One region of the Paenibacillus baimaensis genome, then DNA from elsewhere that is predicted to be linked to it. Evidence: predicted binding sites of a transcription regulator. Region 1 holds the regulator's gene; each other region holds the start of a gene.
The links. The regulator LexA, encoded in region 1, represses DNA repair genes until DNA is damaged. The targets are predictions, from matches to a motif close to CGAACATATGTTCG.

Region 1 (9,965 bases):
TCTCCTGCTAGGCCATTATGATGAGCAGTTTGGTTTTGAAGCCTGGAGTCGGTTGACCAATCCGGATGTATACCGTCTGACTTTCTCTCGAAGTAGTCTGCTCTCCATGGAACGAATCTGGGATGCTGACAAGCATTTTTAGCAGTTGTTGATGGGCTAGTTTTGAAATTTTGACGTTTCACTATACAATAGAGGAAGAAAATGAGCACATTCATCTGGGCTTCTGCGTATACTGCTAACACCAAGTAAAGAGGTGATATGCATGAGTGGACGTGTCCTGCCAACAGATCAGATCCAAATTACACAAAATGCTCATCAAATCAATGTGATTCTACGCAACTCGGAGCCCCTAACTGCACCTAATTCCGAGCCTCAATTTCACGGTAAGCCATTGTCCCAGCAAGGTCATTTTGGGGAAATCATGAAAGAGCTTGACCGGATGGTCGGTTTGGAATCCATCAAGGAGCTTGTATTTGAAATTTATGCGCTGCTGCGAGTTGCCAGCTATCGGGCTGATGCCGGATTAACGGCAAATTCGCAGGTGTACCATATGGTTTTTAAAGGAAATCCAGGTACGGGGAAGACGACTGTAGCTCGTATTATAGCGAAACTGCTGCAAACGATGGGTGTGTTGAGTAAAGGCCATCTTATCGAGGTGGAGCGTGCTGACATGGTAGGTGAGTACATAGGGCATACGGCACTGAAAACGCGGGAAATGGTAAAAAAGGCTCTTGGTGGTGTGCTTTTTATTGATGAAGCCTATAGTCTGGCACGCGGCGGTGAAAAGGATTTTGGCAAGGAAGCCATTGATACACTGGTCAAAGCAATGGAGGATCACAAAAATCATTTTATTCTGATTTTGGCAGGGTATTCTGAAGAAATGGATCAGTTTTTGCAGACCAATCCCGGACTCCCTTCCCGGTTTCCGATCCATCTGGAGTTTCCTGACTACACAGTCGAACAGCTCATGCAAATTACTGAAATGATGATCAAGGAACGGGAATATGTATTGAATGCACAAGCTGAGAGCAAAATACGTCAGCAAATCATCAGCGAAAAGCAGCAAAATGATTCCGAGGCTTCTTTCAGTAATGCACGTTTTGTGCGAAATTTGATTGAAAAAGCGATGCGAAACCATGCCGTACGTTTGTTGAACAGCCATGTCCAGCAGCCTAGCAAACAGGATTTAATGACACTTCGAGCCGAAGATGTCAAGCTGGAACGAAAACAATCAAAGGAGACCCACAAATATTTATGAAAACAACCACACATAGTATTGATCACGAATTGGAACGGGCTGTTCTTATGAGCCTTGTTACCCCGCAGCAAAAAAGAGAGCAGTCGTATTCTGCAGAATATTCCTTGGCAGAGCTTGTCAGTTTGGCTGAGACCGCAGGTGTAGAAGTGTTGACAACTTTATCGCAGAACAAGGAAAAGATTGACTCCAAATGGTTTGTAGGCAAAGGCAAAGCCGCTGAGCTCAAAGAGCTTATTGATGAGTATGGAGCCAATACAGCTATATTTGATCAAGAATTGTCCGGTGCCCAAGTGCGGAATCTGGAAGAATTTCTGGATGTGAAAATTATCGATCGAACTCAATTAATTTTGGATATTTTTGCTCAAAGAGCCAAAACCCGTGAAGGGATTATACAGGTAGAGCTGGCCCAGCTTAGCTATTTGCTGCCAAGGTTATCCGGTCAAGGCAAGAACTTGTCACGTTTGGGCGGTGGCATCGGAACAAGGGGACCAGGGGAAAGCAAGCTGGAAACCGATCGCAGACACATTCGTGACCGGATTGATGAGCTCAAGCAGCAACTGTTTGAATTCGTCAAGCATCGTAATCTGCACAGAGAACGCCGCAAAAAAACAGGTGTATTCCAGGTTGCTATTGTCGGGTATACGAATGCCGGAAAATCCACGCTGCTCCGACAAATGACGGACGCTGATGTTTACGTCGAGAACCAGCTGTTCGCTACGCTTGACCCAACATCAAGGATGCTGAAGCTGCCTGGTGGCAAGGAAATTGTGCTAACGGATACAGTAGGATTTATTCAGAATTTGCCGCATGATTTGGTTGCCGCTTTCCGAGCTACCTTGGAAGAGGTTTGTGAAGCTGACCTTATTTTACATGTCGTGGATAGCTCAGCAGATATGATGGAAACACAGATGCATGTCGTTAAGCAGGTACTTACTGAGCTCAATGCACATGGGAAAGATCAGATTACGTTATTTAACAAAATCGATCAGTGTACACCCGAACAAATGCAAATGCTTTCTACAGAGGGTGACTTCTTGCGGATGTCCGCTTATAATGAAATCGATCTTGCACTGGTGTGCGAACTTATTGAAGCTCGCTTAATGGGAGACAGCAAAAAATTTCGGATTCCTGTGGAGAAAGGCGATATGATTTCATTAATGTACAGGATTGGCGAAGTTCTGGAGAATGAAGTGGAAGGCAATGATATGGTGTTTCAAGTCCGCATAGATAAACAGGAATACGAAAAGATCAGTCATTTGTTAACCTCTTATGCAACAGATCAGTCACTGGATAAGGGAGAGAATGAGTTGTATGTTTAATGAACGCATAACGGCATGGATGGAGCTTGCCGAACAGCGGATTGAAGGTAAGTTTAAAGAAGTGGAACGGATCATTGATCAGAATCAGTGGAAGGTGATTCGTGCCTTTCAAAAGCATAAGGTCAGTGACTATCACTTCGCTGGCTCTACAGGTTATGGCTATAATGATCGAGGCCGCGAGGTGCTGGATCTGGTGTATGCAGATGTGTTTGGAGCGGAGGCTGCCCTGGTGCGGCCTCATTTTGTGTCCGGGACCCACACGATCAGTACAGCTTTATTCGGTGTGCTGCGTCCAGGTGACGAGCTGCTGATGATCACAGGACGTCCCTACGATACGCTGCACAAGGTGATTGGACATCCTCAGGATGGCAAAGGCTCCTTACAGGATTGGGGAATCATCTATAACGAGGTTGCTCTTCTGGAAGACGGCAGCCCGGATTATGAAACGATTGGCAGCAGCATTACAACACGTACCAAGGTTATCGGTATTCAGCGCTCGCGCGGCTATTCCTGGCGTTCTTCGTTCAACGTCTCGCAAATTGAAGAGATGACCCGTTTTGTAAAAGAACTCAAATCCGATGTTATTGTTTTTGTCGATAATTGTTATGGAGAGTTTACGGAGCTTCAGGAGCCGACAGAGGTTGGCGTAGATCTGATGGCAGGTTCTTTAATTAAAAACCCTGGGGGCGGCTTGGCGGCAACGGGCGGATATATCGTAGGAAAGCACAAGTATGTGGAACTGGCTTCCTTTCGTTTGACCGCGCCTGGTATCGGCGGAGAAGTTGGAGCCATGCTGGATACTACCCGCGGCATTTATCAAGGTCTGTTTTTGGCGCCACATTTGGTGGGACAAGCGGTCAAGGGTTCTATATTTGCAGCGGCTGTATTTGAACAGCTTGGATTTGTGACACATCCACATTGGAACGACAAACGTACGGACTTAATACAGGCGATTAAGTTCACAAGTGCCGAGCATTTGATTGCCTTTGTTCAAGGTATTCAGCAAGCTTCAGCGATAGATGCACATGTGGTACCTGAACCATGGGCCATGCCTGGTTATGAGCATCCGGTCATCATGGCTGCAGGTACTTTCATTCAAGGGGGGAGCCTGGAGTTATCCGCAGATGCTCCGATCCGTGAACCGTATATTGCTTATATGCAAGGTGGATTAACTTATTCCCATTGTAAATTAGGTGTATTAACAGCTCTGAGTAGCATGATGGAACAAGGTTTATTAAAATAATGACTTATACTTTGCATGAACCTAACATAACTTGACACGTTTATGTAGGAAGAGTAGAATGGGGGTAGGTTTTAAGTACACAGAGGTGATGAATCGTGGCTGATGATATACGTCGTAATATGGCGTTATTCCCCATTGGTATCGTAATGAAGTTGACAGATTTAACAGCTAGGCAAATCCGGTATTATGAACAACATGAGTTGATCATACCGGCCCGGACAGGCGGGAACCAGCGTCTCTATTCTTTTAATGATGTAGAGCGGTTGCTGGAAATTAAAGACTTGATTGAGAAAGGCGTGAATATCGCCGGAATTAAACAGGTGCTGCTGCCTATGTCCAAGGATTCAGAGGACGCAACTGTTCTTAATGAGCAATCGGAAGTTAAACGCAGAGAAATGACGGATTCACAGCTTCACCGCATGTTAAAGCAGCAGCTGCTTGGTGGAGGCAAACGTTTGGGGCAGGTATCTCTGATCCAAGGCGAGCTATCCAGATTTTTCAAAAAATAAGCGCTTTCCAATGATTCAAATGCGGACTTATCAAAAAAGACTGATAAAACTGCGCAACTTAAGGAGGAACATGTACAGTGACTGAAAAGAATTATAAAAAAGAGGACATCATCAAGATTGCCAAGGAACAAAATGTAAGATTTATTCGCTTGCAATTTACCGACTTGCTTGGAACGATCAAAAATGTGGAAATTCCTATTAGCCAGCTGGAAAAAGCATTAGACAACAAAATGATGTTTGATGGTTCTTCGATTGAAGGTTACGTTCGTATTGAAGAGTCTGATATGTATTTGTATCCTGATCTTAGCACTTGGGTTATTTTCCCATGGGTGGTTGAGGATCGCATTGCACGTTTAATCTGTGATATTTACTTGCCAGATGGCAGACCCTTCCCTGGAGACCCGCGTGGTATCCTGAAGAATGCTTTGAAGGAAGCCGAAGATATGGGCTTTACAGCAATGAATGTTGGACCTGAGCCTGAATTTTTCCTGTTCAAAACCGATGAAAATGGCAATCCTTCTATGGAATTGAATGATCAAGGCGGATATTTTGACTTGGCTCCTATGGATCTTGGAGAGAACTGCCGTCGTGAGATCGTATTGACTTTGGAGGAAATGGGCTTTGAAATCGAAGCTTCCCACCATGAAGTAGCGCCGGGTCAGCATGAGATTGATTTTAAATATGCAGATGCAATCAAAGCGGCTGACCAAATTCAAACGTTCAAGCTGGTTGTTAAAACGGTAGCGAGACAGCATGGCCTGCACGCAACTTTTATGCCAAAGCCATTGTTTGGTGTGAACGGATCGGGTATGCACGCTCACCAATCGTTATTTAATGGTTCCACGAACACGTTCTATGATGAAAGTGACAAGCTGGGTCTAAGTGCAACTGCAAGATATTATATGGCTGGCATTTTGCGTCATGCCCGTGCGTTTGCAGCAATTACCAACCCAACCGTTAACTCATACAAGCGTCTGGTTCCAGGCTATGAAGCTCCTTGTTATGTTGCTTGGTCTGCCAGCAATCGGAGTCCAATGATTCGTATTCCTGCATCCAGAGGACTGAGCACCCGTGTTGAGGTCCGTAATCCGGATCCAGCTGCTAATCCATATCTGGCGTTAGCTGTTATGCTGAAGGCTGGTCTCGACGGAATCAAGAACAAAATGCAGCTGCCTCCGCCAACGGATCGTAACATTTATGTAATGACCGAGGAAGAGCGTGAGGATCAAGGAATTCCAAGTCTGCCGGTTAACCTTAAGGTTGCGTTGGAAGAGATGCTGCGCGATGATGTCATTTGTGATGCGCTCGGTGATCACGCTCTGGCTCACTTCATTGAGCTTAAAGAAATCGAATGGGATATCTATCGCACTCAGGTTCATGCATGGGAACGCGAGCAGTATTTGACGCTTTACTAAAAATTAGTTCACCATATGAATTATTTCTTTTTTCTTTGAATAGACAAGAAGAAGCTCTCCCCATGTAGAAATTTTACTGCGGGAAAGCTTCTTTTTGTATGTGAGGAGGCGATTGCAGCTCATAGCAAAAAGCCGACTGTCAAGTAGCCTTGACGTCGACTTCAATAAGTGCTTGATTATAATGATTACACGATGTCTCGGAACAACCCTACGACTCTTCCTAAAATAGTAACAGTCTTTAAACGAATCGGTTCCATAGTAGAGTTCTCAGGCTGTAGACGTATATGATCTTTTTCCTTGTAGAACCGCTTGACTGTAGCTTCGTCATCTTCGGTCATTGCAACAACAATATCACCGTTATTGGCGGTTTGCTGCTGTCTGACGATAACATAATCCCCATCATTGATACCGGCATCAATCATACTGTTGCCCTCGATACTCAACATGAACACATTGTAATCGCCAACATAATGACTCGGAAGCGGGAAGTAATCCTCGATATTTTCCGTAGCAGTAATCGGAATACCAGCTGTAACGCGTCCAATCAATGGAACACGAACAACGGATAAGGCAAAGTTGCTGCCCTCTGTCAGGGTACCGTCCGTAATTTCAATAGCTCTTGGCTTGGTAGGATCACGCCGAATGAGTCCCTTTTTCTCCAAACGTTCCAGATGTCCGTGCACAGTAGAACTGGAGGCGAGGCCAACTGCTTCACCAATTTCACGAACGGAAGGTGGATACCCTTTATCTTTCACTTCATTCTTAATAAAATCCAGGATTGCCAATTGTCGAATGGATAGCTTACTCATTAGGATCACTCCAATGCTTGGTAATAACTAGTGAGAGTATAACATAGAACCGGAGTTCGTACAAACATAAGTTCTAATTTTTCGATTGACACAAACATTTGTTCGTGTTATTTTGAAAACAGAACAAATGTTTGGGGGCGCTGTTATGTATATGAATGAACAATTGTTATCGAAGAGAGAGTCTGTTTCCAGGGATGCTTCTGCCTTTCCGCTGCTTCTAGCTTCCATTATTCCTTATCGAAAAAAGCTCTTGAGATATGCAGGCTTGTTCGCAGCAGCGTCAATTATTATTTTAATCAGCTTGTCTGTTTCATTGCTTGGCGGAGATCTGGATGCTTATGCTTCATCGGATCACACACCTATTGAATATTCGGTAGAGATCGTTAATGGTGATACATTATGGTCCATTGCCAGCAAACATGTACATAAAGGACAGGATGTCCGTGAATATATTTATAACCTCAAGAAAGTGAATGGATTAAAGTCTAGCTTACTTCAAGAAGGGCAAACACTTAGACTTCCTTGAAGAGTAGACTTAATTTTGTATGTCGGAATTAACACTCTCACGCACACAATACATAGAAACACCTCCTTGACTCTTGACAATGGTAGGCCATAATGTCAAAGTATACTTTGATGCATTTATCAAGCATTTTTGTAGAAGATCGGGAGGATTTTACATGGATAATGGAACAGAGCCATATATTCAACGAATCAATGAATTGGCCCGTAAAGCCAAAACAGTAGGTCTGACAGACGATGAGCTGGAAGAACGCAATGAGCTTCGTAAACGCTATATAGAAGCTTTTAAAGGCAATCTTCGCAGTCAGTTGGAGACAATTAAATTTGTTGATGAGGAACAAGAGGATAGTGACACGAACCAGCACAAATAATTAGGGGTGAACCATTGCGTGCAATATCGAGTACTGGGCAAAAGCGGGGTTATGGTTTCTGAGCTTTGTTTGGGAACCATGACCTTTGGCAATACAACCAGCGAGGAAGACTCAACGACCATGATTCACGATTTTTTGGATCAAGGCGGGAATTTTCTTGATACTGCGGATGTGTATGTATCAGGACGTTCTGAGGAAGTCGTTGGCAAAGCGATCAGCGGTCGACGCTCAGATGTGATTCTGGCCACTAAAGTACGTTTTGCGACAGCAAATAATGTTAATCATGTCGGCTTATCACGCAAACATATTTTAGACGGGGTAGAAGCCAGCTTACGGCGTTTAAAAACCGATTATATCGATTTATATCAAATGCATGTCTGGGATCAAATTACACCGATTGAAGAAACATTACGTACGTTGGATGATTTGGTGACATCTGGAAAAGTCAGATACATCGGGTGCTCCAACTTTTTGGCGTATCAAATTATGAAATCCCTTGGGATCAGTGATCATAATCGATATGCCCGATTTATTTCCAATCAACCGCAATATAGTCTCGTGTCTCGTCAGATGGACAGAGAAGTGCTGCCTTTATGTATCGAAGAAAATGTAGGTATTATTCCATGGGGACCTATCGGCGGCGGTTTCCTAAGCGGTAAATACCCTCGTGGTGAAGCACCGACAGAAGGTAGGCTCTCGTCTAAAGCGGGTGAAAGCAGCTGGATGTTACGCAACTCGGAGAAAAACTTCCGTATACTTGAAGAAGTTCTTGCTGTTTCCTCTGAAATTGATCAAACACCTGTTCAGGTGGCTTTGAATTGGCTTATACATAAAAAGGGGATTACCGCCCCTATATTTGGTGCAAGGACATTGGAGCAGTACCATGAGAATATGGGAGCAGTTGGCTGGAAGCTCTCCACAGATCATTGGAACCGCTTGGATACTGTGAGTGCGCTTGAGGATGACTATCCATACCGATTTATAGAAAAATTTAAAAGAGAAGTGTAGCCGGTATATTAAAGGAGATTGCCTATGTCTCGCAAGTGGGAACGAATGGTCAAGAAGAATACGAAAGTAGTTAACAAAAGTAGGGCCAAGCATGGCAAGCCAACGATCAGCCAAACCGTATCATCAGACGATTCGGTTACTATTAAAGGGCGCAATTGGACGTTATCGTTATTTTTATTTTGCGTAGGTATTTTTTGTTTTATAGCTTTTCAGAACACGAATCAGGATGAATACTTGTACTGGCTAACAGGCGGAAGTTATATGCTGCTGAGCTTATTCATGTTTGGTGTCAGACGCCCGCAGCTTAAAATTGGCAAAGACTTTTTGGGAAGCCGTCGATTTACGGGAGACAAGAGAGTGCCCGCTTCGGATATTAAAGAAATCGCATTATCTTCGGATGCTGTCATCATTTCATTGAAGAGCAGCAAAATCAGATGGTCGTTTACACGTTTTTATCATAGAATGGATATTTCGGCGATGTCCGAGCGATTGAAGGAATTCGCCGCTAATCATGCAGTACCTTTGAAGGTGGAGTAGAAAGGGAGAGGCTCAATGGCTATTAAGGCAGTTTTATTTGATTTGGATGATACGTTATTATGGGATGATCGTAGTGTAAAAGAGGCCTTTCAGGCAACATGTTTAGCGGCAGCGGAGCAAGTCGAAGTTGACCCTATCGAACTCGAGCAGGCGGTAAGACAAGAGGCGCGGAAGCTATATGAGTCATACGACACATTTGCTTTTACCAAAATGATTGGAATCAACCCTTTTGAAGGGTTGTGGGCTAACTTTACAGAAGGTGATAATGAGAATTTCCGTAAACTGGAGCAGCTTGCACCTCAATATCGTACTGAATCATGGACCCTTGGTCTTAAAGCTTTAGGTATAGACGATGCAAAGCTTGGCTATGAGCTTGGGGAGAGATTCCCGATGGAACGTCGCAGTCGTCCTATTGTATATGAGGAAACGTTCGAGGTTCTGGATCAATTAAAAGGCAGCTATAAGCTGCTGCTCTTAACCAATGGTTCTCCGGATTTACAGAAGGAAAAGCTGGCTGGTGTTCCTGAGCTTGCTCCTTATTTTGACCATATTGTCATATCAGGGAATCACGGAGAGGGCAAACCTGCAACCTCAATATTCAATCATGCACTTGACCTGCTTCAGGTTACAGCTGATGAAGCAGTAATGATTGGCGATAAGCTCACAACCGATATTTTGGGATCTAACCGGATCAATATGCGTAACATGTGGATTAATCGACATGCGCTGCAAAGGGACGATGAAATCATACCTGCCTATGAGATTGTAAGTTTGCGAGATATTCAAGGTGTAATTGATTCCATAAGTTCATAAGTGTAAAAAAACTATTGAATGCAATAAAAACCCGCCAGCGCTGAGTAACAGGCTGACGGGTTTTGTTCATATTGTGTATATGGATAATACCTTTTTATGCTTTCTGAAAGGATTCGTCTGCATAAGGGTGGGCGATCCAGCCATCGGTTTCAATAAACAAA
Region 2 (9,965 bases), on a different contig from region 1:
AGGTATCCATTGGTCAATGCCATCAAAATCGGAGCCTATAGTAATATGTGCTTCTCCACCCAGCGCACAGATATGCTCAATATGCTTCAGCAGCCCTCCAATAGTGGCATTTTGTTTGTCTCCTACAAACCAGGGAACAAAGGTCATACCAATCCGTCCTGACTGGCCGATTATAGCCAGCAGTTGATCGTCATCCAGATTTCTTGGGTGATCACAGACCGCTTTGGCATTGGAGTGAGAAGCTACGAAAGGTTTAGTCGAAGCTTCGGCCAGATCCCAGAACGAGCGTACCGACAAATGAGATACATCTAATAGGATGCCCAAATTATTGCATTCTTTAATAAATATTTTCCCTTTTTTTGAAAATCCGCCTTTTCTCGGCTCCAAAATTCCATCTGCTGCCCAATTCGCATAGTTCCACGTAATACCGATCATCCGAACTCCGAGATGGTACAAGGTTTGAGTGTATAAAGGGTTATCCTGAATGGCATCCGCGCCCTCCAGGGTCAAAATGGCCCCTCTCTCATCTCCACTCATGACCCGAACCAAATCAGCTTGATTTTTAATAACCGTCAACAAGCCTGGCTTTAACACCTTCTGATAAAAAATATTTATGTATTTGAGATAATGCTCAAAGACGGGCTGCCGGATCGATTCGGCCAAATAAATCGCAAAAAATTGAATTTTGATATTGGATTCCATCATTTTAGCGTAGGTCACATCCAGTTCAGTTGTATCTGAATCATAAAAGTCGATCCGCGGATTATCATACATCTTCCACAGCACATCACAGTGTCCATCTATAATCTTCATTTGCTTTTCCCCCGAATTCATCAATTTTGGGCATAAAAAAACCTGTTTACAGGCGTAAACAGGCGTCTTCCGCGTTTTATCATGAATAAGTTAGCTATCTGGGCTCGACAATCAATTTGATGGCCGTACGGTCCTCTCCATCAATTACAATATCGGTAAAGGCCGGAATGCAAATCAGGTCAACTCCGCTGGGAGCGACGAACCCTCGAGCAATCGCCACGGCCTTGACTGCTTGATTTAAAGCACCGGCACCTATGGCTTGCAGTTCGGCCGCGCCGCGCTCACGCAGCACCCCCGCTAATGCGCCTGCTACGGAATTTGGATTGGATTTTGCTGAAACTTTTAATACATCCATGAAAAGTACCTCCTCGAGAATGATGAATGGCTTCCATTTATCCTATTCGGCCCATTTCACGTTAATTCCATCTTCCCAAAGATGATCTCCTCTTCACGCCATGCAGCGTCCATTTCAAGCATTATCCCATTGATTATTCGAATAGAATTTGATCTTCGTCCTTGCGGATCAGCTGAATTTTCTTGGCCAGCCCCGTCGTTGGATCCAGATCGATACAAACCGCATGAAAATGCCATTTACCTTCATCTACGACAAATCTTACAGGCAGCTGTGTTTTGAACTTTTGCATAACCGCTACCTTTTCCATTCCCAGTATCCCATCACGCGGGCCCGTCATGCCAACATCCGTCACATAGGCTGTTCCCAAAGGCAGCAGTCGCTCGTCATGGGTTTGTACGTGGGTATGTGTCCCTACAACCGCCGAGACCTTACCATCCAAATGCCAGCCCATCGCCAGCTTCTCCGAAGTTGCTTCAGCATGGAAATCGACGAGAATATGTTTATTCCGTTTCTTCACGGCATCTATGATTTCATCTGCTTTTTCAAAAGGACAGTCCAAAGGCGGCAGAAACGTACGGCCCTGCAAATTAACGATGACCAGTTCATGACCTTTCACTTTAATTGTTGTATAACCTCTTCCCGGTGTTCCCTTGGGAAAATTCGCAGGTCGGACCATACGTTCCTCATTATCGATAAAATCAAAAATTTCTTTTTGATCCCAGGTGTGGTTGCCCATCGTAATACCATGGACCCCCATTTCGAATAACTCCTTCGTAATCGGTAAAGTGATGCCTCTGCCTGCAGCAGCATTTTCACCATTGGCAATAATAAAGGTTGGATTCAGCTTCGTTTTGAGTCCTGGCAAGCAAGCCTTTAAAGCCTTACGCCCAACAGATCCAACAATATCCCCGATAAATAATATTCTCATGTGATACAAGCTCCTCTTCTTCGCCAGCACTTGTAAATGCTCTGCAAGTCAAAAGAAAAGTGGCTTATTCAGCCACTTTTCTCTGATCAAGTATGAAATTCTTTATTTAGCATATTCAACGGCACGCGTTTCGCGAATAACTGTAACCTTGATGTGCCCCGGATAATCCAGTTCACTCTCAATTTTCTTCGTAATATCACGAGCCAAACGGAAAGCTTCCGTATCATCCACCTTTTCAGGCTGAACCATGACACGTACCTCACGCCCTGCCTGGATTGCGTACGACTTTTCAACACCTTCGAAGGACTCTGAAATTTCTTCCAGCTTTTCAAGACGTCTAATGTACGTTTCCAATGTTTCACGGCGCGCTCCCGGACGAGCAGCGGATAAAGCGTCTGCTGCACCTACCAGCATCGCTATGACCGAAGTGGCTTCACAGTCACCATGATGGGAAGCAATACTGTTGATTACGACTGGATGCTCTTTATATTTCTTACCGATCTCTACGCCAATTTCAACGTGAGATCCTTCAACTTCATGATCCAAGGCTTTACCGATATCATGCAGGAGACCGGCACGTTTCGCCAATGTCACGTCTACCCCGAGTTCTCCAGCCATCAATCCTGTTAAATAGGCAACTTCCATGGAATGCTTCAATACATTTTGTCCATAGCTGGTTCTAAATCTCAATCTACCCAATATCTTGATCAGGTCTGGATGCAATCCATGAACGCCGGTTTCAAAGGTTGCCTGTTCTCCGTATTCACGAATCCGTTCGTCCACTTCCTTGCGGGACTTCTCAACCATTTCTTCAATACGGGCAGGATGGATACGTCCATCTGCAACCAGTTTTTCAAGAGCAGTGCGGGCAATTTCACGACGAATCGGATCAAAACCGGACAAAATAACAGCTTCAGGGGTATCATCAATAATAAGATCAATCCCTGTGAGTGTTTCAAGCGCGCGGATATTTCTACCCTCACGTCCGATAATTCGTCCTTTCATTTCCTCATTCGGCAATGTTACCACCGATACCGTTGTTTCCGCTACGTGATCAGCAGCACATCTCTGGATGGCTAACGTGATGATTTCACGGGCTTTCTTGTCGCCTTCTTCTTTGGCTTGCTGTTCGATCTCTTTAATCAATTGAGCTGTTTCATGCCGTACTTCCTGTTCCACATTGGTCAAAATAATTTGTTTGGCATCTTCCGTGGTCAATGCGGAAATACGTTCCAACTCGGTAACCTGGTTCTTATAAATCTCGTCAATGTGTGATTGGGTTTCTTCAATCCGCTTCTCTTTGTTGGCGACTTGCTCTTCTTTTTTCTCAAGAGATTCTAATTTTTTATCCAGCGATTCCTCTTTTTGCAACAATCGTCTCTCTTGTCGTTGTGATTCATTTCGACGATCACGAATGTCTTTTTCAGCTTCGGTTCGGAGCTTGTGAATCTCATCCTTGGCCTCCACAACCGCTTCTTTCCTTAGTGCCTCCGCCTCTTTTTTAGCGCCATCCTTGATTAGCTCAGCGGCTTGCTCAGCACTTGAAATTTTCGCTTCTGCAATGGACTTGCGGATAAAATAACCAATCCCTAAGCAAATAGCACCAACAACGAGAATGATTAAGATCCAGATGGCTGGATGTATGTTCATCCAGTTCACCTCCTCGTTGTTTCTCCAAGGGGTAAGCTTGGGGGTCGTATGGTTTTTAATCCGTTTAACAAGCAGTAAGAAAAGTAAAAATTGGCGATTTTACTTTGCCAACCTTCCTGTTTAGGCATAACAGAGAGGTTGATTGTACAAAATTATACATGCTCATTTTATCTTTTGTCGAAGAAGCTTGTCAAGGTGTATGACATGAGAAATGCTTTACTTTGTAGAAATTATTAATTTCCTGCCAAATTTTAAAGCCAATCCGTACTCAAACCAGGTTTCCTGCCTGATTAGTTTACATTATTAACTATTCGTATCACAAATGAATTTCATTCTTCAAATTCAATCTCCCAGTCCTCATTATCTATTCCACGACTGACGACATCTGTTAATTCGCGGACAGCACGAGAGGTCACACTTGAACTGTAGCCTCTCCTTTGCAGCAGAGCATAAGCTTTTCTTTTAATATTTTGCACATCTGAGTCCGGCTTTAAACTGGAACCATATTTTTTATAAATCAGATTATAAGCATTACTATACTCCATTTGTTCATCAATTTGACCAATCGCACTTGTAATATGTTCAGATTTGAGCCCCTTCTGCTGAAGCTCCTGCTTAATCCAATTACGTCCCTTCTTCGCTGAATGAATGCGCTGCTGTGTCAACTGCTCAGCAAACAAGGAATCATCTATATACTGCTCCCGTCTAAGACGGTCCAGCGTGTCTTCAATTGTGGGAAGCTCATAGTTCTTTTGAAGCAAACGTGCCTTTAGTTCATGCTCGGAACGCAGCCTGAACGATAATAAACGAATGGCATCCAAATAAGCCTGCTGTTTGTCTTGAGCATCTACAATCGCTTTCAGCTCTTTTTCATCGATTGCAGTACCCTTGGCCAAACTGTATTTGATCAGCACATCCTCATGTATAGAAAATACATACTGCTCTTCGATATATAAATTGTAACGATCCTTGGCTCTTTTTTGTCGCTCTATTTTGGTTATTACGCCTTCTTTTAAAGGCAGCTCATTCAGTTCATTTACTTCTTCATCCATGATCTATCACTCCGAATGCAACGGAAGGGCACCTGAGTAAGGTGCCCTTCATCTGCTTTATTCAACTTCTTCCAAATCTTCATCATCTTCTTCGTTATTTAGCAAGTCGGCATCGACGGTCGCTGACAAGTTGGCGTTTTCGCGAATTTTATTTTCAAGAATATCAGCAACTTGCGGATTATCCTTTAAGAATTGCTTAGAGTTCTCACGGCCTTGACCCAATCGGTCACCGTTGAAGGAATACCAGGCGCCACTCTTTTGAATAATATCCATTTCAGCACCGATATCGATAATGCTTCCTTCTTTGGAAATACCTTCGCCATACATAATATCAATATCTGCCTGCTTGAACGGAGGCGCTACTTTATTCTTAACTACTTTAATTCTTGTACGGTTACCAACCATATCATTGCCTTGCTTGATGCTCTCTACACGACGTACATCCAAACGTACGGAGGAATAGAACTTCAATGCTCTTCCGCCCGGGGTTGTCTCCGGATTACCGAACATAACACCGATCTTCTCACGAAGCTGATTGATGAAAATTGCAATCGTGTTCGATTTGTTGATAGCACCGGATAACTTACGCAATGCCTGTGACATCAAACGTGCTTGCAGACCCACGTGGGAATCTCCCATGTCTCCTTCAATTTCCGCTTTAGGAACCAGTGCCGCAACCGAGTCAATAACGATAATATCTACAGCTCCACTGCGTACCAATGCTTCGGCAATTTCCAACGCCTGCTCACCCGTGTCCGGTTGGGAGAGCAGCAGCTCGTCTATATTAATTCCAAGCTTACTTGCATAGGAAGGATCTAGTGCATGCTCAGCATCGATAAAAGCCGCTGTTCCGCCTACTCGCTGTACCTCAGCAATAGCATGAAGCGCAACTGTTGTTTTACCCGATGATTCAGGGCCAAAAACCTCTATAATTCTACCACGTGGGAATCCTCCTATGCCGAGGGCAATATCGAGGGCCAAAGATCCGCTGGGAATAACATCAATCTTCATATGGGCGGATTCACCCAGTTTCATAACCGATCCTTTACCAAATTGCTTTTCAATTTGACGAAGGGCATTGTCTAGTGCTGCGCGCCGATCTGACAAAACACTCACTTCCTTTTCCGTATTGGATAAGTATAATAATAACCTATTTTGTTGGTGTTGCCAAGCATTTTTACGAACATACATTCTGTTTATGGTCCAAAGAAAAACCGTAACAAAATGTGATCCATTGTTACGGTTCTTCCGCTTCCTCTATTATATTACATTGGCTGAGCGCTTTCAAGTTCTAATTATATCAATCCCAGCTCTATCAAACCACCAAACGCTTCCACAATTGGTATAATGCCGCCTTTGCAGCACGAAGCTTGATATTGTCCCGATTACCGGACAACTGCAGCCGCTCCACAACCGGCAGCCCTTCTTTGCAGGCAATAGCCAGATACACAAGACCTACCGGCTTTCCTTCGGATTCATCCGGTCCGGCCACCCCAGTGATAGCAACTGCATAATCGGTATCTGCCTTAAGTCGCATCTGTTCTGCCAGAATACCGGCTGTTTCCGCGCTGACTGCACCTGGAGCTCCTGCTCCTTCCAGAATGCTCATCGGCACATCCAGCAGCTTATTCTTCAACATATTTGAATAACAAACGATACCTCCACGGAATACGGCAGAACTTCCGGGAACTGCGGTCAGCATATGGCCGAGGAGCCCTCCTGTACAGCTCTCAGCAGCTGCCAGGAGCAATTTGCGCTCCTTCATGATACGTATGACCTCTTGCTCAATAGGAACGTCTACAGAGGCGTATATGTAGTCTCCAAGCCTGCTTCTGATTTCCTGCTCCAGCGGCTCCAGCTTTACATCCGCTTCCGCTTGTGAAGAGGCGCGAGTGGTAATGCGTATCGTAACCTCAGACTCCTTGGCATAAGGAGCTATGGTCGGGTCTGTTTGAGCATGAATAAGGTCTAAAAGTTCATGTTCAAGCGTAGATTCACCAATTCCCGCAAATTTCAACATCCTCGAGAACAAAGGATGAACCCCGCTCATCTTCGACGCAATCCATGGTGCTGCGTAAAGATCGAACATGGGTTTCATTTCTTTAGGGGGACCGGGTAATAGTATGTAATGCGTGCCATCCTGGGTCAAAGCGATACCTACGGCCATTCCTGCATCATTCGTTAAAGGATCACTGTGCTCCAGCATTAGCGCCTGCCTACGATTGCTTTCGACCATATGAATGCCCCTTGATCCAAACACTTGTTCGATATGATCCATTGAGGGCTGATGGGTGACTATCTTTTGTCCCAGAAAAGCGGCAAGCGCATCCTTGGTCAGGTCATCCTGAGTCGGTCCAAGTCCGCCAGTACAAATGATTAAATCGGCACGGCTTTTAGCAATTTGCAGGGCGTCCGCCAAGCGGCTTTCATTATCACCGACAACGGTCTGGTAGTATACACTCACACCCAAATCTGCGCACCCTTGGGCCAAATACTGAGCATTGGTGTTCACAATCTGTCCTAATAAAAGCTCTGTTCCAACAGCTATAATCTCAGCTCTCATCCAAATTACCTCCCGAATGGAACAAAAAAACAATAGGAAGCTCCTACTGTTTATTCGTTAAAGTTAATGACATGTTTATTTTTAATAAAATAATCCAAACCGGAATACAAGGTTATGATGGCCGCAACCCAACTTGCAAATAAATCAAAGCGCAGATTAATAAAAGCAAATGGAAAATTATTGATCAGCAGTGCAATAATTGCCGTAATTTGGGCTGCTGTTTTCCATTTACCCCATTTACTAGCCGCAATGACATGACCCTCAAGCAGGGCGATCTGTCGTAATCCTGTAACAGCAAATTCCCGGCTAATAATCACAATCACGATCCATGCGCCGACCTTATCCATCTCAACTAAGGATACGAGCACAGCAGATACAAGAAGCTTATCAGCCAAGGGGTCAAGCAATTTCCCCAGATTCGTTACCAGCTTACGCTTCCTGGCAATATATCCGTCCAGACCATCTGTCCAAGCCGCAATGATAAAAATAAGCGCAGCAATAATTTGGTTGTAGGTGATGCTGAACTGATCCATTTCAATTTGAGGAAATTTTAAATTAACAAGCAAAAAAAACATAATGATAGGTACTAAAAAGATCCTCGCCAAAGTGATCCGATTGGCCAGGTTCATGCCACAACCTCCCCGGACAAATCAAACTCGAATGAGTGGGTAATGTGAACCTTGGCTAACTCTCCAATCTTAAGCTGTGTCCCTTTTACAAATACTTCTCCATCAATCTCAGGAGCATCGTATTGGGAACGGCCAATATAGACATCATTTCTGCCGTCATACTTTTCAATCAATACATCCACGGTTTGGCCTACCCGATTTCCGTTACGAATATTAGATATACTACGCTGAATTTCCATGATGGTATTAGCCCGATATTCCTTTACATCATCCTGAACCTGATCCGGCAGACGTGCAGCTGGTGTATCCTGCTCTTGAGAGTAGGCAAACACACCCAAGCGGTCAAATTCAACTTCTGTAACAAATCTCTTCAAATTCTCAAAATCCTGCTCAGTCTCACCCGGGAACCCTACAATAAGCGAGGTACGAAGTGAAACATTAGGAATTCGTGAACGAATTTTGTCAATCAATGCTTTGGCGTCCTGCTGTCTGCCTGGTCTTCTCATCCGCTTCAAAATAATATCTTCACTATGCTGCAGAGGCATATCGACATATTTACATACCTTTGGGTTTGAAGCAATTGTGTCGATCAATTCGTCGGTAAAAAATCCCGGATATGCATAGTGCAGTCTGACCCATTCAATTCCAGCTACTTCCGTAACCTTGTTCAACAAAGCAGGCAGCATAAAGCCGTCATACAAATCTGTACCATAATTTGTGGAATCCTGTGCAATCAGACTGATTTCCCTAACACCTTGAGAAGCCAATTGCTCAATTTCCGCAATAATGGATTCCATGCTTCTGCTGCGGAACTTACCGCGCATGATCGGAATACTGCAGAACGTACAGGCATTGTCACAGCCCTCAGCAATTTTCACATAAGCGGTATAACGCGGAGTCGTCACACGACGTGGAAGTGGCTTGTCATAGTTAAAAACCGGGTTCCCCACCAAGACCGGCTTTTTCCCAGCAAGTGCTTCTTCAATAATTTCATTGATTTTGTCAAAATCCCCTGTGCCTACGATACCATCAATTTCAGGCATTTCTTCCATGAGCTCTTTCTTGTAGCGTTGAGTCAAGCATCCGGAAACAATCAGTGCCTTCAAATTAGCAGTCTGCTTCAAGTCAGCCATATCCAATATCGTATTAACGGATTCTTCCTTTGCTGCATCAATGAACCCGCAGGTATTAACTATAATTACAGTAGCTTCTTCCTTATCCGATACTAATTCGTAGCCACGTCCAAAAACAAGTCCTGACATGATTTCGGAGTCAACGAGGTTCTTCTCGCAGCCGAGCGTAACTACTTTTACTTTCTCTGTCATATCCATATCCTCCAATAGTGAATCAAGCCTATGGGTCAAGTATAAACGAACCGAATGAATAGTGTCAAAAATGTATATTAACGAAAATTTAAAAATTGCAGATCAAGAGGCAGATCTGCTTTGCGAAGAAGCTGGATAACCTGTTGTAAATCGTCTTTGCTTTTGCCAGAAACTCTGATTTGATCGCCCTGAATTTGGCTTTTCACCTTTAGCTTGGAATCCCGGATCATGATATTGATTTTTTTGGCATTATCCTGATCGATTCCTGACTTGAGCTTCACCTTTTGCCGAACGGTTTGGGATGAAGCCGGTTGAATTTTATCGTATTCGAGGTTTTTCAAGGAAATTCCCCGTTTAGCCATCTTGGAATGCAAAATGTCCATTACGTTTTGCAGCTTGAACTCATCATCGGAGACGATAACTAATTCATCTTTTTCAACTGCGATACTGCTTTTGCTATTTTTAAAATCAAATCGGGTCATAATTTCTTTCTCCGCTTGATTAATCGCATTGTTCAATTCCTGCATATCCATTTTCGAGGCAATATCAAAAAAACTTTCGTCAGCCATGGTCGCACTTCCTTTATATAATTAAATGACTTACACTTTTTGTAAATCGATTTGAACCCGTTTAGCATTTGGAGTGTCGCC
Region 3 (9,965 bases), on a different contig from region 1:
CTTGCAGTGTTAATGGAGCGCTCGCAACTTTCTTGGTGCTGTTGTGAATTACAAAGTCGGAGCCCAAAGAAAACGTTGCGCTATTGCCATTCCAGGCCACCGTTGCGGAACGATCAGCCTCATTCCAGATTAATGTGGCACCTACTGCATCAACAGCATACCGAAGTGGAATGTACGTATAGTTTTCTTTTCTTAGAGGAGTTACATCCATCATCAGCTTGTGTCCATTTACATCCAGCTCGGTGCTGTTGATGGTAAAGGTTACTACGCTATTGGTAACGATCGGTGGCTGCACCTGCGGAAACATAGCCGGTAATTGAGCAGCAATGCCGATTGCCAGAGCATCAGCTGTTTTGAACATATGTGTATAAGCCATGTCTACATTCGGATAAGTAAAGGAATAATCATTTTTGGCATACGTATCAAAGACCGTCAACAAAAAATTAATATGCTCTTTCAAGCTTTTGCTAATGTCAGCTTCAAGAAAAAAGTCCGGGTTCGCTTTTGCAAAAAATTGCGCTTGAGATTCACGATATACATCCAGGTTATCCATTGCTTTCTTCGCACTCAGATAATCCTTGGCTGCTGTCGCTTTTACGTAATCAAGGAGGTAACCAATATGCGAAGCCCAGAGCGGTTTGAATGCATCTGCTGCACCTTGACCGTATACGACAGCGATCGTGGCAGCCAAATCGTCCGTATTTTGTCCAAGTGCAGCAACAGCCTGATCAAAATCCGGTTTTCCATCAATTCCTTTTTGCATCGCCACAATCGCCAGCAGCGCATGCTCGCCTAACACTTGGCCCAATGTGCCTCGAAGATCAACTGTAGTTGATTGAATAGAAGAATTTGAAAACCTATCGGGGTACTGGGTAGCGATACCAATCGCAAGCATATCTGCTGTGTCATACATATGACTATAAGCCATACGTGCCTTGGTGTACGAATCCGTATAATCCTTGTTCACGTAAGCATTAAATGAATCAATCAGGTGACCGATGTGCATGTTCAAGCCTTCCTCAATGGCTGCCGCTTTGAAGTTGTCCGGGTTGGCCACTGCGAAGAAAGCTGCTTGCTTGACACGATAGTCATCAAGCTTCACCACAGCTGCTGCACGAGCAGCTTCATCTTTAATGGCTGCAGCGTTTACATACTCAATCAGATAGCCGATATGGGAGCTCCAAATCGATTTAAACGTCACTCCGGCATCTGGACCGTATACCGATGCAATAGCTGCAGCCAACTGATCCGTATTTTTGCTCAAAAGATTAGCTGTATCGCTGAAATCGACTGCTTTGTCATAATTTTTTTGCATGGCAAGTACAGCTAGCAAGGCATGCTCACCAAGCAGCTGTCCAAGTCCTACACGCAGATCAGAAGCAGCTGTAATGGAGTTACTGGCAGGTGCTGCTCCAGCTACCAAGGTTGGGAGCATAAGGGCCATACAGAGTAAGAGCAAAGCTAATTTGGTTTTCAAAAGCTTCATCAATATCACATCTCCTTTAATTCTCTTTATAGTTGTAATTTCTTCGTACGCACCGTATTTTACATGGATCCACCCTATAATGAGGCCCGAGACATCAGGTTGAACAGAGTTATGCCTAGTTCATCAGACGGCAGCGGAAAGCTTGCATCACTCCAAAAGAGCGCTGCTCCACCAACCCCCTCCACTTTTGTATGCCTTTGCTTATGTATCTATACCAACTGCCATATAGCCAATTAGCAATGATTACCCATTCCATTCAGGTTTGAAGCAGCCACCCTTAATGATCTCCTCGAATCGGTAAATATAAAGTAAAGGCGCTACCTTCACTTTCCCTACTGTCCACAGTTAAATTACCACCAAGCAGCTCTGTCATCGCACGGCTGATCGACAGCCCTAACCCTGTGCCTCCATACTTACGGCTGATCGAACCATCTGCCTGCTGGAACGCTTCGAAGATTGCCGCCTGCATGCTTTCCTTAATCCCAATCCCCGTATCGCAAACGGTAAAAGCGATCCATTCCCCTGCTGTATCATCATTCGTGCATACTGCCTTGCGAATATCCAGCAGCACACGCCCTTCCGATGTGAATTTAAAAGCATTGGACAGCAGGTTACGCAATATTTGCTGTAAACGCATTGCATCCGTTCGAATGACTGCCGGGACATCAGGTGCCATATAGATAATAAAATCAAGCCCCTTTTGCTCAGCAATATGGCGAAAATGGAACTGCAGCACATGCGCAATCTCGCTGACGATCACATCCTCTGACACAATCTCCATTCGACCCGCCTCGACCCTTGATAAGTCCAGAATGTCATCAATCAGCTGCAGCAGCTCCTGACCGGAACCATAAATGATATCAGCGTAATCGGCGTTTTCATGCTCCTCTTTACGCTTTTCCTCATCACGGATCATCTGGGATAAAGAAATAATACTATTCAGCGGTGTTCTCAGCTCGTGGGACATGTTAACCAGAAACTCCGATTTGTATTGAGACGCCAGCAGCAGCTGCTTGGCCTTTTGCTCGACGTCTTTACGTGTTTCCAGTAATTCGTCTGTCTGCCTTTGAAGCGCCGAATGTGCGACCTGAATGTCTACCACTCTGCGCCTTTCAACCTGAAAATCATACAGCATAAACGCAAAAAAGAAACTTAATAGCAAGCTGATCGGAAACGTAACTGGAAATGTAACCGAGAAGTATTGAAAGGCCGGTATGACACCCAATATCCCAATGTTGATGCAATACACCAAATTAACGGTAACAATCACGATCATCATCTTCGTTATGTAGCTCCAGCGTACCCGCTTCAATACGATATTGAGCAGCATGCACAGCAGACCCAGAATGAGAATGTTCCAGAAACCAGCACAAGCCGCGTCACTGATCCCGAAGGATAGTCTAGCAACCCCAATTCCGGCACCAATGATCAACAGTGTTACAGGCTGAGAATACGCCAGCGTGCATATGATAAGAGGTATAAATCGTAAATCAAATATGATCTCTTGTCCGATATTAAGCCCAAACATCATCGTTGCCCAGCCGGCTCCGATAGCGGCAAGCACAGACAAGCCATACTTTAGAGGTCCCGATGCTTCAACTAGTACATATTTATGAACAAGCATCGCCATATAAGCAAGCGTCGTGAGTATACAAATGTTAATAAAAAATACCTTGGTAAATTCCATTCTTTCCTGTAACCTCCATCATTTACGAATATACCATTATCCAGTATACCATATAGACGCTCGGATGCCCCTACCAGCTACTTCGTTTAACATAGCCACTCGTACTTGCTTTCCCGGATGCTGTCTGTTAGGATAAACAAGAACATATATTCCCATTTATTGAGGTGATTGACTATAATGTCTACAACCAAACCTCCCAAAGTACACTACGAGCCGATGCAGTCCAAAACCATACTCAACCCGGTTAAAGCTCCGTCCATGCCTTTTGACTGGTCCATTAATCCGTATCGCGGCTGCCAGCATGGGTGCAGCTTTTGCTATGCGCGCTCAACCCATTCCTTTCTCGGAATTGCGGCAGATGATTCGTTTCAGAACCATATTTTCATGAAATCGGATGCCCCCTCCGTGCTCAGAGAACAAATAAAAAAACGCCTGCGAGGCAGCAAGCGTGTTGTCAATTGGGAGCCGATTGCAATTGGCACAGCTACAGATCCTTATCAGCAGATCGAAAGCAAGGCTATGCTGACTCGCGGCTGTCTGGAGGTATTGGCCGAGTTTCAAATTCCTGTCTCGATCACTACACGCTCTCCATTAATTCTAAGGGATCTGGATCTCCTGCGTAATCTCCCCATCATCTCCATTAATATCAGTATCAGCACGTTGAATAACACGGTCTGGAGGCAATTTGAACCGTCCACGCCTTCTCCCGCCAAGCGTCTGGAGACGGTCGAGAGGCTCACTGCGGAGGGGATACCGACAGGCGTATTCGTCGCACCAATCCTGCCCTATATAACCGATAGCGAAGCCGATTTGCAAGAGCTAATTGCTGCAGCAGCACAAGCAGGAGCCCAGTTCATCATGCCATCCTATTTACGCTTAAGCACTGCGCCAGTCAAGGTATGGTTCTTCCAAACTCTCCGGCAGCATTATCCGCAGCTGACCGAGCGCTACGCCCAGCTGTATCATAGCACCGCTTATGCACCTCCCTCTTACCGGGAACCGATAATGAGGAAGATCGATGCCTGGCTGCTGGAGCACAAAATGACCAATCACAAATACATGGCGACCCCAACCCAAGCTCCGAGCGTTCCTAATGAAACTAATACAAGTACAGAACCTGTTCAATTGACTTTATTTTGAATGCAAAAAGAGATGGTGGCTTAATCTCCCGAACGATTAAATTTCGGCTTTACGCTTTGAATTCGTTTGTAAAATTTGTTCAGAGAACACACCTTTATAAATTTCATCATCCAAAAATTTTAAAATATTTTTCAGCTCTTTTTTATCATTGGGGAAATGGATTTTGTTTTTAACGGCGGTGATGGTCAAACCGAATGCCTGCGCCTTATGTTTAATTTCCGTCACCTTATATTTATCAAGAATGCGCGATTCATCAATGATGGCAATTTTTCTCCGTACCCAGGAATCCGCGTTTATTTTAAAAATGCTGGCATCCTCAATGTTGATTTTTGAATGATTCATAAAGCTCTCCACATCCGTATCTGTCGCTTCACGGAAATATTCAGAAAGGTCGAACACCTGGCGGGCGAAAAAGAACGACGAAAAGCGCAGCTCATCATTGACCACAACACAATCTACGGAATCCGTAATACAAATACCAAATCGATCATCCATCGTAAACGTTTCTTTACTGTGAAACAGGCTGATTCCTTTTCTCGTTGTGATGTACTGCTCCTTGCGAAATTTTTGAAAAGCGACCACAAGCTGCTCTTTTCCGTTTACGACTGTGTGTCTGCCAGTAAAAATAGCTTTGATCACCGGCTGCTGCTTCAGATCGGGAATGAATGCGGCCACACCGATCGGGTCCTTCAAGGCCTGAACAATTTGCGAACTCAGCTTAAATCCGGGAATCACGAGCATTTCATCATATTCAGGTTTGTAACCGCCATCGAAAGCAATTGGCTGCTTATGGTTAACAAACACAGCAGCGGCTTCGCCTAATAAAATACCAACCTCTGTTTGCGCCTGTTGCGTAGTCTCGATGCGATAAACCTGAATGGCCTCTTCCTCCTGCTGGAGCATAACAAATAGAGACTGACCTTCGAACATTCATCTTCCCCCCGATCGATCGAGCAACAAGTATTCCGTAATCCGAATGACATTTGTCAGCTCGTCCTTATTGCGAATAGCCCTTCTGGACATTACCGTATAGCTGCCAATACCATTCTCCGTCTCAATCTCATAAAAATGATAGCCTATAAAAAACAACAGCGGGTTGGCGGTTGGCGAATGGGCCAGCAGCAGAACAACTAACACGACAACAGAAATAACAAGCGACATAAAAGGATTGATTTTATCCCAGACGATACTGGTGAACGGTAATACATAGGAAAGTGCATATTGGATCATGATTTTATCATTAGGTGTGACCTTCTTAACTCTGACTGCTATGACAGCCAATCTGCTTTTCATACTATGAAAAGAAACCGATGCCAGTACAATGAGCCCTACCGCAACAAATACAAAGATGACAGGCAGCGTATACGTTGATTTGCCCAATACCCAGGCAGCGGAAAAAGCAATAAGAATGGGCGCACCGCTAGAGCAAACCCATAATGCTTTATGTACATTGCCAATCATGCGACTCCCCCTCTATGGATATGCAGCAGGAATGCTGAGACACGCTGATCCCACTTATATATTACCATTTATTACTAGAAGGAAACACCCCTGCTTACTTGCAGGATGACCCTCTCAAACCCGTGAACCATCCACCGGATTCGTAATTGAAGCGGAAGATACCGTATAATCAATTATATGCATAGGGCAGGTTCAAAAGGAGGTTGATCGAGAATGCGAGATTTTGCCGCACAGCTGGAAAAGTACGCTGAATTGGCTTTAAAGGTAGGCTTGAATATTCACGAGGGGCAGACACTCGTTGTGTTCGCACCGATTGCGGCGGTTGATTTTGTAAGGACGATTGCCCAAAAGGCTTATCAGGCAGGAGTATGGCAGGTATTGGTGGAATGGGACGATGAGTCGCTGCGGCGCATTCGCTTTTTACATGCAAGGGATGAGTCATTTAAGCAATTTCCAACCTGGAAGGCGGAGGGCTTTGCCGAAATGGCCCGGCAGGACGCAGCTTTCTTAACGATCTATGCCCCGAATCCAGAGCTGCTCAAGGACATTGATCCGGGTAAGATTGCCTTGGCCAGTAAAACGCAGATGAACGAAATGAAGGAATATCGTACGTTCCTGCAAGCGGGTAAAGTCAGTTGGTCGATCGTTTCGGTTCCAACCCCATCCTGGGCTACCAAAGTATTTCCCGAGCTGTCGCCAGATGAAGCTATCGATAAATTGTGGGGATATATTTTTCAAGCTACACGTCTCGACCGCGAGGACCCGATTAGCGCTTGGGAGGAGCATATTCGACAGCTTCAGGAGCGTATGGCTTTTTTAAATGATAAAAATTACAGAAAGCTCTATTATAAAGCTCCTGGCACCGATCTGACTATCGAGCTTCCCGAAGCGCATCAATGGGTTGCCGGCGGCATTCACAACGAGCAGGGTGCCTTCTTCGTTCCAAATTTGCCAACCGAGGAAGTATTCACACTCCCGTTAAAAGAAGGGGTTCATGGCAAGGTAAGCAGCACGATGCCACTGAATGTTAACGGCAATCTGATTGACCGCTTTTCGCTAACCTTCGAAAAAGGCAGAATTGTCAGCTTCACCGCAGAAGAGGGCTACGAAACGCTGAAGCAATTAATCGAAACCGACGAAGGCTCGCATTTCCTTGGGGAAATAGCTCTGGTGCCACATGGATCGCCGATTTCCGCGATGAACGTCATTTTCTATAATACGGCATTTGACGAAAATGCCTCCTCCCACTTGGCTATCGGCAGTGCGTACCCGCTCTGTATCAAGGAAGGTACGGTGATGAGCAAGGAAGAACTCGCCCTTCATGGAGTGAACACCAGCTTGACCCACGTCGATTTTATGATTGGCTCGGAGGAGCTTGATATTGACGGTGAAACTGCCGATGGAATTCGAGAGCCTCTATTCCGCCGCGGGGCATGGGTATAGCGAATAGAGCCGCTTTATTGGTACATGGCAGCAAAAATAGCAGCAACCACGGATTATTGGTTCTAAGAGGCCTTCCGTGGTTATTTGATGTTCCATAGGGTATCTAATGCTTGCATGGTCATTGTCAATACGGCTATTACACCTGACGCGCTTCCAACCGGCGAGCCAGCAGGGATAGTGCAAAATTCACTATAAAATACATGACAGCGGCCAATAGTAAAATCGGCACTACAAAATTGACATCCTGTCCATTAATAATCTGGGCATTATGCATCAGCTCTCCAAGCGAAATCACGACGGCCAGCGAAGTGTCCTTTAACAATGAGATAAATTGACTGACCATCGGAGGCACCATCCGCCGCAAAGCCTGAGGTAATACAATGTGCTGCAGCGTCTGTAAGTAGGTAAGACCTGATGAACGGGCCGCCTCAATTTGACCCTTATCAATCGAATTCAAACCACTGCGCACGATCTCCGCGATCATGGCAGCCTCGAACACCGTTAACGCAACTATCGCCGCATTCATCACACTTAGCTTAATTCCGATCTCCGGTAAAGCAAAAAAGGTGAAAAATATGATGAGCAGCAGCGGCAAATTACGAATGATTTCTACCACCGCTGCGGTCAGCTGAGAAATCACAGGGAGCTTCGTGTAACGAATTATGCCTAAGAAACAGCCTATAATAAAACTGAATACAATTGCGATAAGCGCCACCTGTAAAGTGATTCCAAGCCCTGTAAGCATAAAGCGAATATGCTCCCAGGTGTAAGCACCAATAAAGTTCATTCACGTTCACCTCCAACGCATATTTATCAGCTTATTGGGACCTGGCCATTCTGCGCTCCAGGTAAGCGAGACCCAGGCTCAAAGGGATCGTAATGATCAAATAAAACAAAGCAACAAATATGTAAACACTGAAGACAACAAACGTTTTGGTGGAAATCAGGTCGGCATAATACATCAAATCCAGTCCAGCGACGACGCTAAGTACCGATGAATTTTTGACCAGATTCAAAAACTGGTTGCCGATTGGAGGAATAACAATTTTCAAGGCTTGCGGCAGCACGATAAACCGCATCGTTTGTGCATAAGTCAGGCCCGAGGCACGCGCCGCCTCCGTTTGCCCTTTCGGAACCGCCTGGATCCCAGCACGGACGGCCTCAGCAATAAAGACTGCGGTATATATCGTAAGGCCCAACGTTCCGGCAACAAAACCGCTCATCGGTACTCCCAGTGAGGACGGGCCCAGAAAAAATAAAAATACAATAAGAATGAGTGGAATATTCCGGATAAATTCAACAAAGGCCGTACTGATCCAGTTGAGCGGCTTCACGGGGGATATCCGCATAACGGCCAGCACAGTACCGAGAATAAAGCTGCCCGCCAAGGCAATCAGACTTACCTGAAGCGTATTCAAAAAACCTTCCAGATACATGTCCCAGTATTTGATCAAAATGCTGAAGCTAAGGAATTTGTCCATCGTCCAACCCCCTTCCTTAATGCAAAATGGAATAGGATGAACAGCCATCCATGTAGGCCGCTCATCCTATCGCCAAACAACCTTTATTTACTTGGCTTTTCACCTATCCACTGCTCATACAGCTTATCGTAGTCTCCGCTTGACTTCATTGCCTTCAAAAAGTCATTCACATAAGTAACGTAGCCCGTATCGCCTTTGCGAATGGCCATCCCATATGGTTCATCTGTGAACGTTCCACCGACTACCTGATAATTGGGATCCTGCTTCACCATGCCATACAAAATCGCATTATCGGTAGTCAGCGTGTCTCCCTGTCCGGCTTTTAAGGCAGTGAAAGCATCCTGATAATTTTCAAATTCCAATACAGTTGCCTCAGGGGACTTGGCTCTAATATTATCTGTAGATGTAGAGCCCTTAACCGCCAACACCTTCACACCTTTTTTCACATCTGCCACACTTTGAATCGTGCTGCCCTTTTTGACCAACAGTGATTGTCCCGCTTTAAAGTACACATCAGAAAATTCAACCTCCTGCTTACGCTCCTCGGTAATCGTCATCGTGGCGATGATCATATCGATATCCCCGTTTTTCAACAGCGGAATACGCGTCTTGGAGGTCACTTCCTTGAGCTCCAGCTTCGTTTCGTCTCCGAGAATTTTTTTAGCTAGCGCCTTGGCGATATCAATATCAAAGCCCTCTACTTTACCGCTTCCTGGGTCCTTCAAACCAAACAGCTTCGTATCATATTTGACACCCACAACCAGCTTCCCACGCTTTTGAATATCGTCGAGTGTTTTGCTGCCTGTGGATTTTGGAGCATCACCAGCCGGAGCAGCAGGTGCAGTCGGAGTCGTTGTACCCGCACCTGGATTCGTTGGCGTATCTGTTTTCGTTCCACAGCCTGTCATTACCATTCCTGCCAAACCAAGCATTAACGTAAACGTCATCCAGCTCTTTTTCATCATTATCCATAATCCCCCTCATTCCGGTTAGTTGTGTTGGAGTAATCGACTTAGAAATAGCTGCGCTCGTTCTTCTTGTGGATTGGAGAAAAATGCATCCGGCGGCGCTTCCTCCAGAATCTGTCCTTGGTCCATGAATACGACCCGGTCTGCCACTTCACGGGCAAATCCCATCTCATGGGTAACCACAACCATCGTCATCCCTTCATGAACCAAACTTTTCATAACATCCAATACTTCTCCGATCATCTCAGGGTCCAATGCTGAGGTGGGTTCGTCAAACAGCATAATTTGCGGCTTCATCG

Region 2: recA (recombinase RecA) is a predicted target of LexA. The motif match lies at 5,979-5,992, and genes of this name have one in related genera.
Region 3: OB236_RS28305 (SPL family radical SAM protein) is a predicted target of LexA. The motif match lies at 3,313-3,326, and genes of this name have one in related genera.

What each region holds. Positions count from the first base shown of each region.
Region 1 is NZ_JAOQIO010000124.1:415,352-425,316, reverse strand. It holds gene OB236_RS38435 (histidine phosphatase family protein) at 1-142, shown strand, start outside; gene OB236_RS38430 (AAA family ATPase) at 263-1,258, shown strand; gene hflX (GTPase HflX) at 1,255-2,577, shown strand; gene OB236_RS38420 (methionine gamma-lyase family protein) at 2,597-3,820, shown strand; gene OB236_RS38415 (MerR family transcriptional regulator) at 3,916-4,329, shown strand; gene glnA (type I glutamate--ammonia ligase) at 4,407-5,744, shown strand; gene lexA (transcriptional repressor LexA) at 5,930-6,553, opposite strand; gene OB236_RS38400 (LysM peptidoglycan-binding domain-containing protein) at 6,699-7,079, shown strand; gene OB236_RS38395 (DUF896 domain-containing protein) at 7,234-7,446, shown strand; gene OB236_RS38390 (aldo/keto reductase) at 7,465-8,454, shown strand; gene OB236_RS38385 (hypothetical protein) at 8,479-8,991, shown strand; gene OB236_RS38380 (HAD-IA family hydrolase) at 9,007-9,804, shown strand; gene OB236_RS38375 (1,2-dihydroxy-3-keto-5-methylthiopentene dioxygenase) at 9,899-9,965, opposite strand, start outside.
Region 2 is NZ_JAOQIO010000094.1:276,839-286,803, reverse strand. It holds gene OB236_RS25005 (dipeptidase) at 1-813, opposite strand, end outside; gene OB236_RS25000 (stage V sporulation protein S) at 908-1,168, opposite strand; gene OB236_RS24995 (TIGR00282 family metallophosphoesterase) at 1,302-2,096, opposite strand; gene rny (ribonuclease Y) at 2,199-3,746, opposite strand; gene OB236_RS24985 (RecX family transcriptional regulator) at 4,076-4,798, opposite strand; gene recA (recombinase RecA) at 4,856-5,905, opposite strand; gene OB236_RS24975 (competence/damage-inducible protein A) at 6,114-7,361, opposite strand; gene pgsA (CDP-diacylglycerol--glycerol-3-phosphate 3-phosphatidyltransferase) at 7,412-7,990, opposite strand; gene rimO (30S ribosomal protein S12 methylthiotransferase RimO) at 7,987-9,315, opposite strand; gene OB236_RS24960 (YajQ family cyclic di-GMP-binding protein) at 9,393-9,884, opposite strand; gene OB236_RS24955 (helix-turn-helix domain-containing protein) at 9,915-9,965, opposite strand, start outside.
Region 3 is NZ_JAOQIO010000098.1:2,934-12,898, reverse strand. It holds gene OB236_RS28315 (copper amine oxidase N-terminal domain-containing protein) at 1-1,486, opposite strand, end outside; gene OB236_RS28310 (sensor histidine kinase) at 1,764-3,173, opposite strand; gene OB236_RS28305 (SPL family radical SAM protein) at 3,351-4,313, shown strand; gene OB236_RS28300 (DUF4868 domain-containing protein) at 4,350-5,243, opposite strand; gene OB236_RS28295 (hypothetical protein) at 5,244-5,774, opposite strand; gene OB236_RS28290 (aminopeptidase) at 5,988-7,217, shown strand; gene OB236_RS28285 (amino acid ABC transporter permease) at 7,354-8,004, opposite strand; gene OB236_RS28280 (amino acid ABC transporter permease) at 8,036-8,698, opposite strand; gene OB236_RS28275 (glutamate ABC transporter substrate-binding protein) at 8,782-9,663, opposite strand; gene OB236_RS28270 (amino acid ABC transporter ATP-binding protein) at 9,688-9,965, opposite strand, start outside.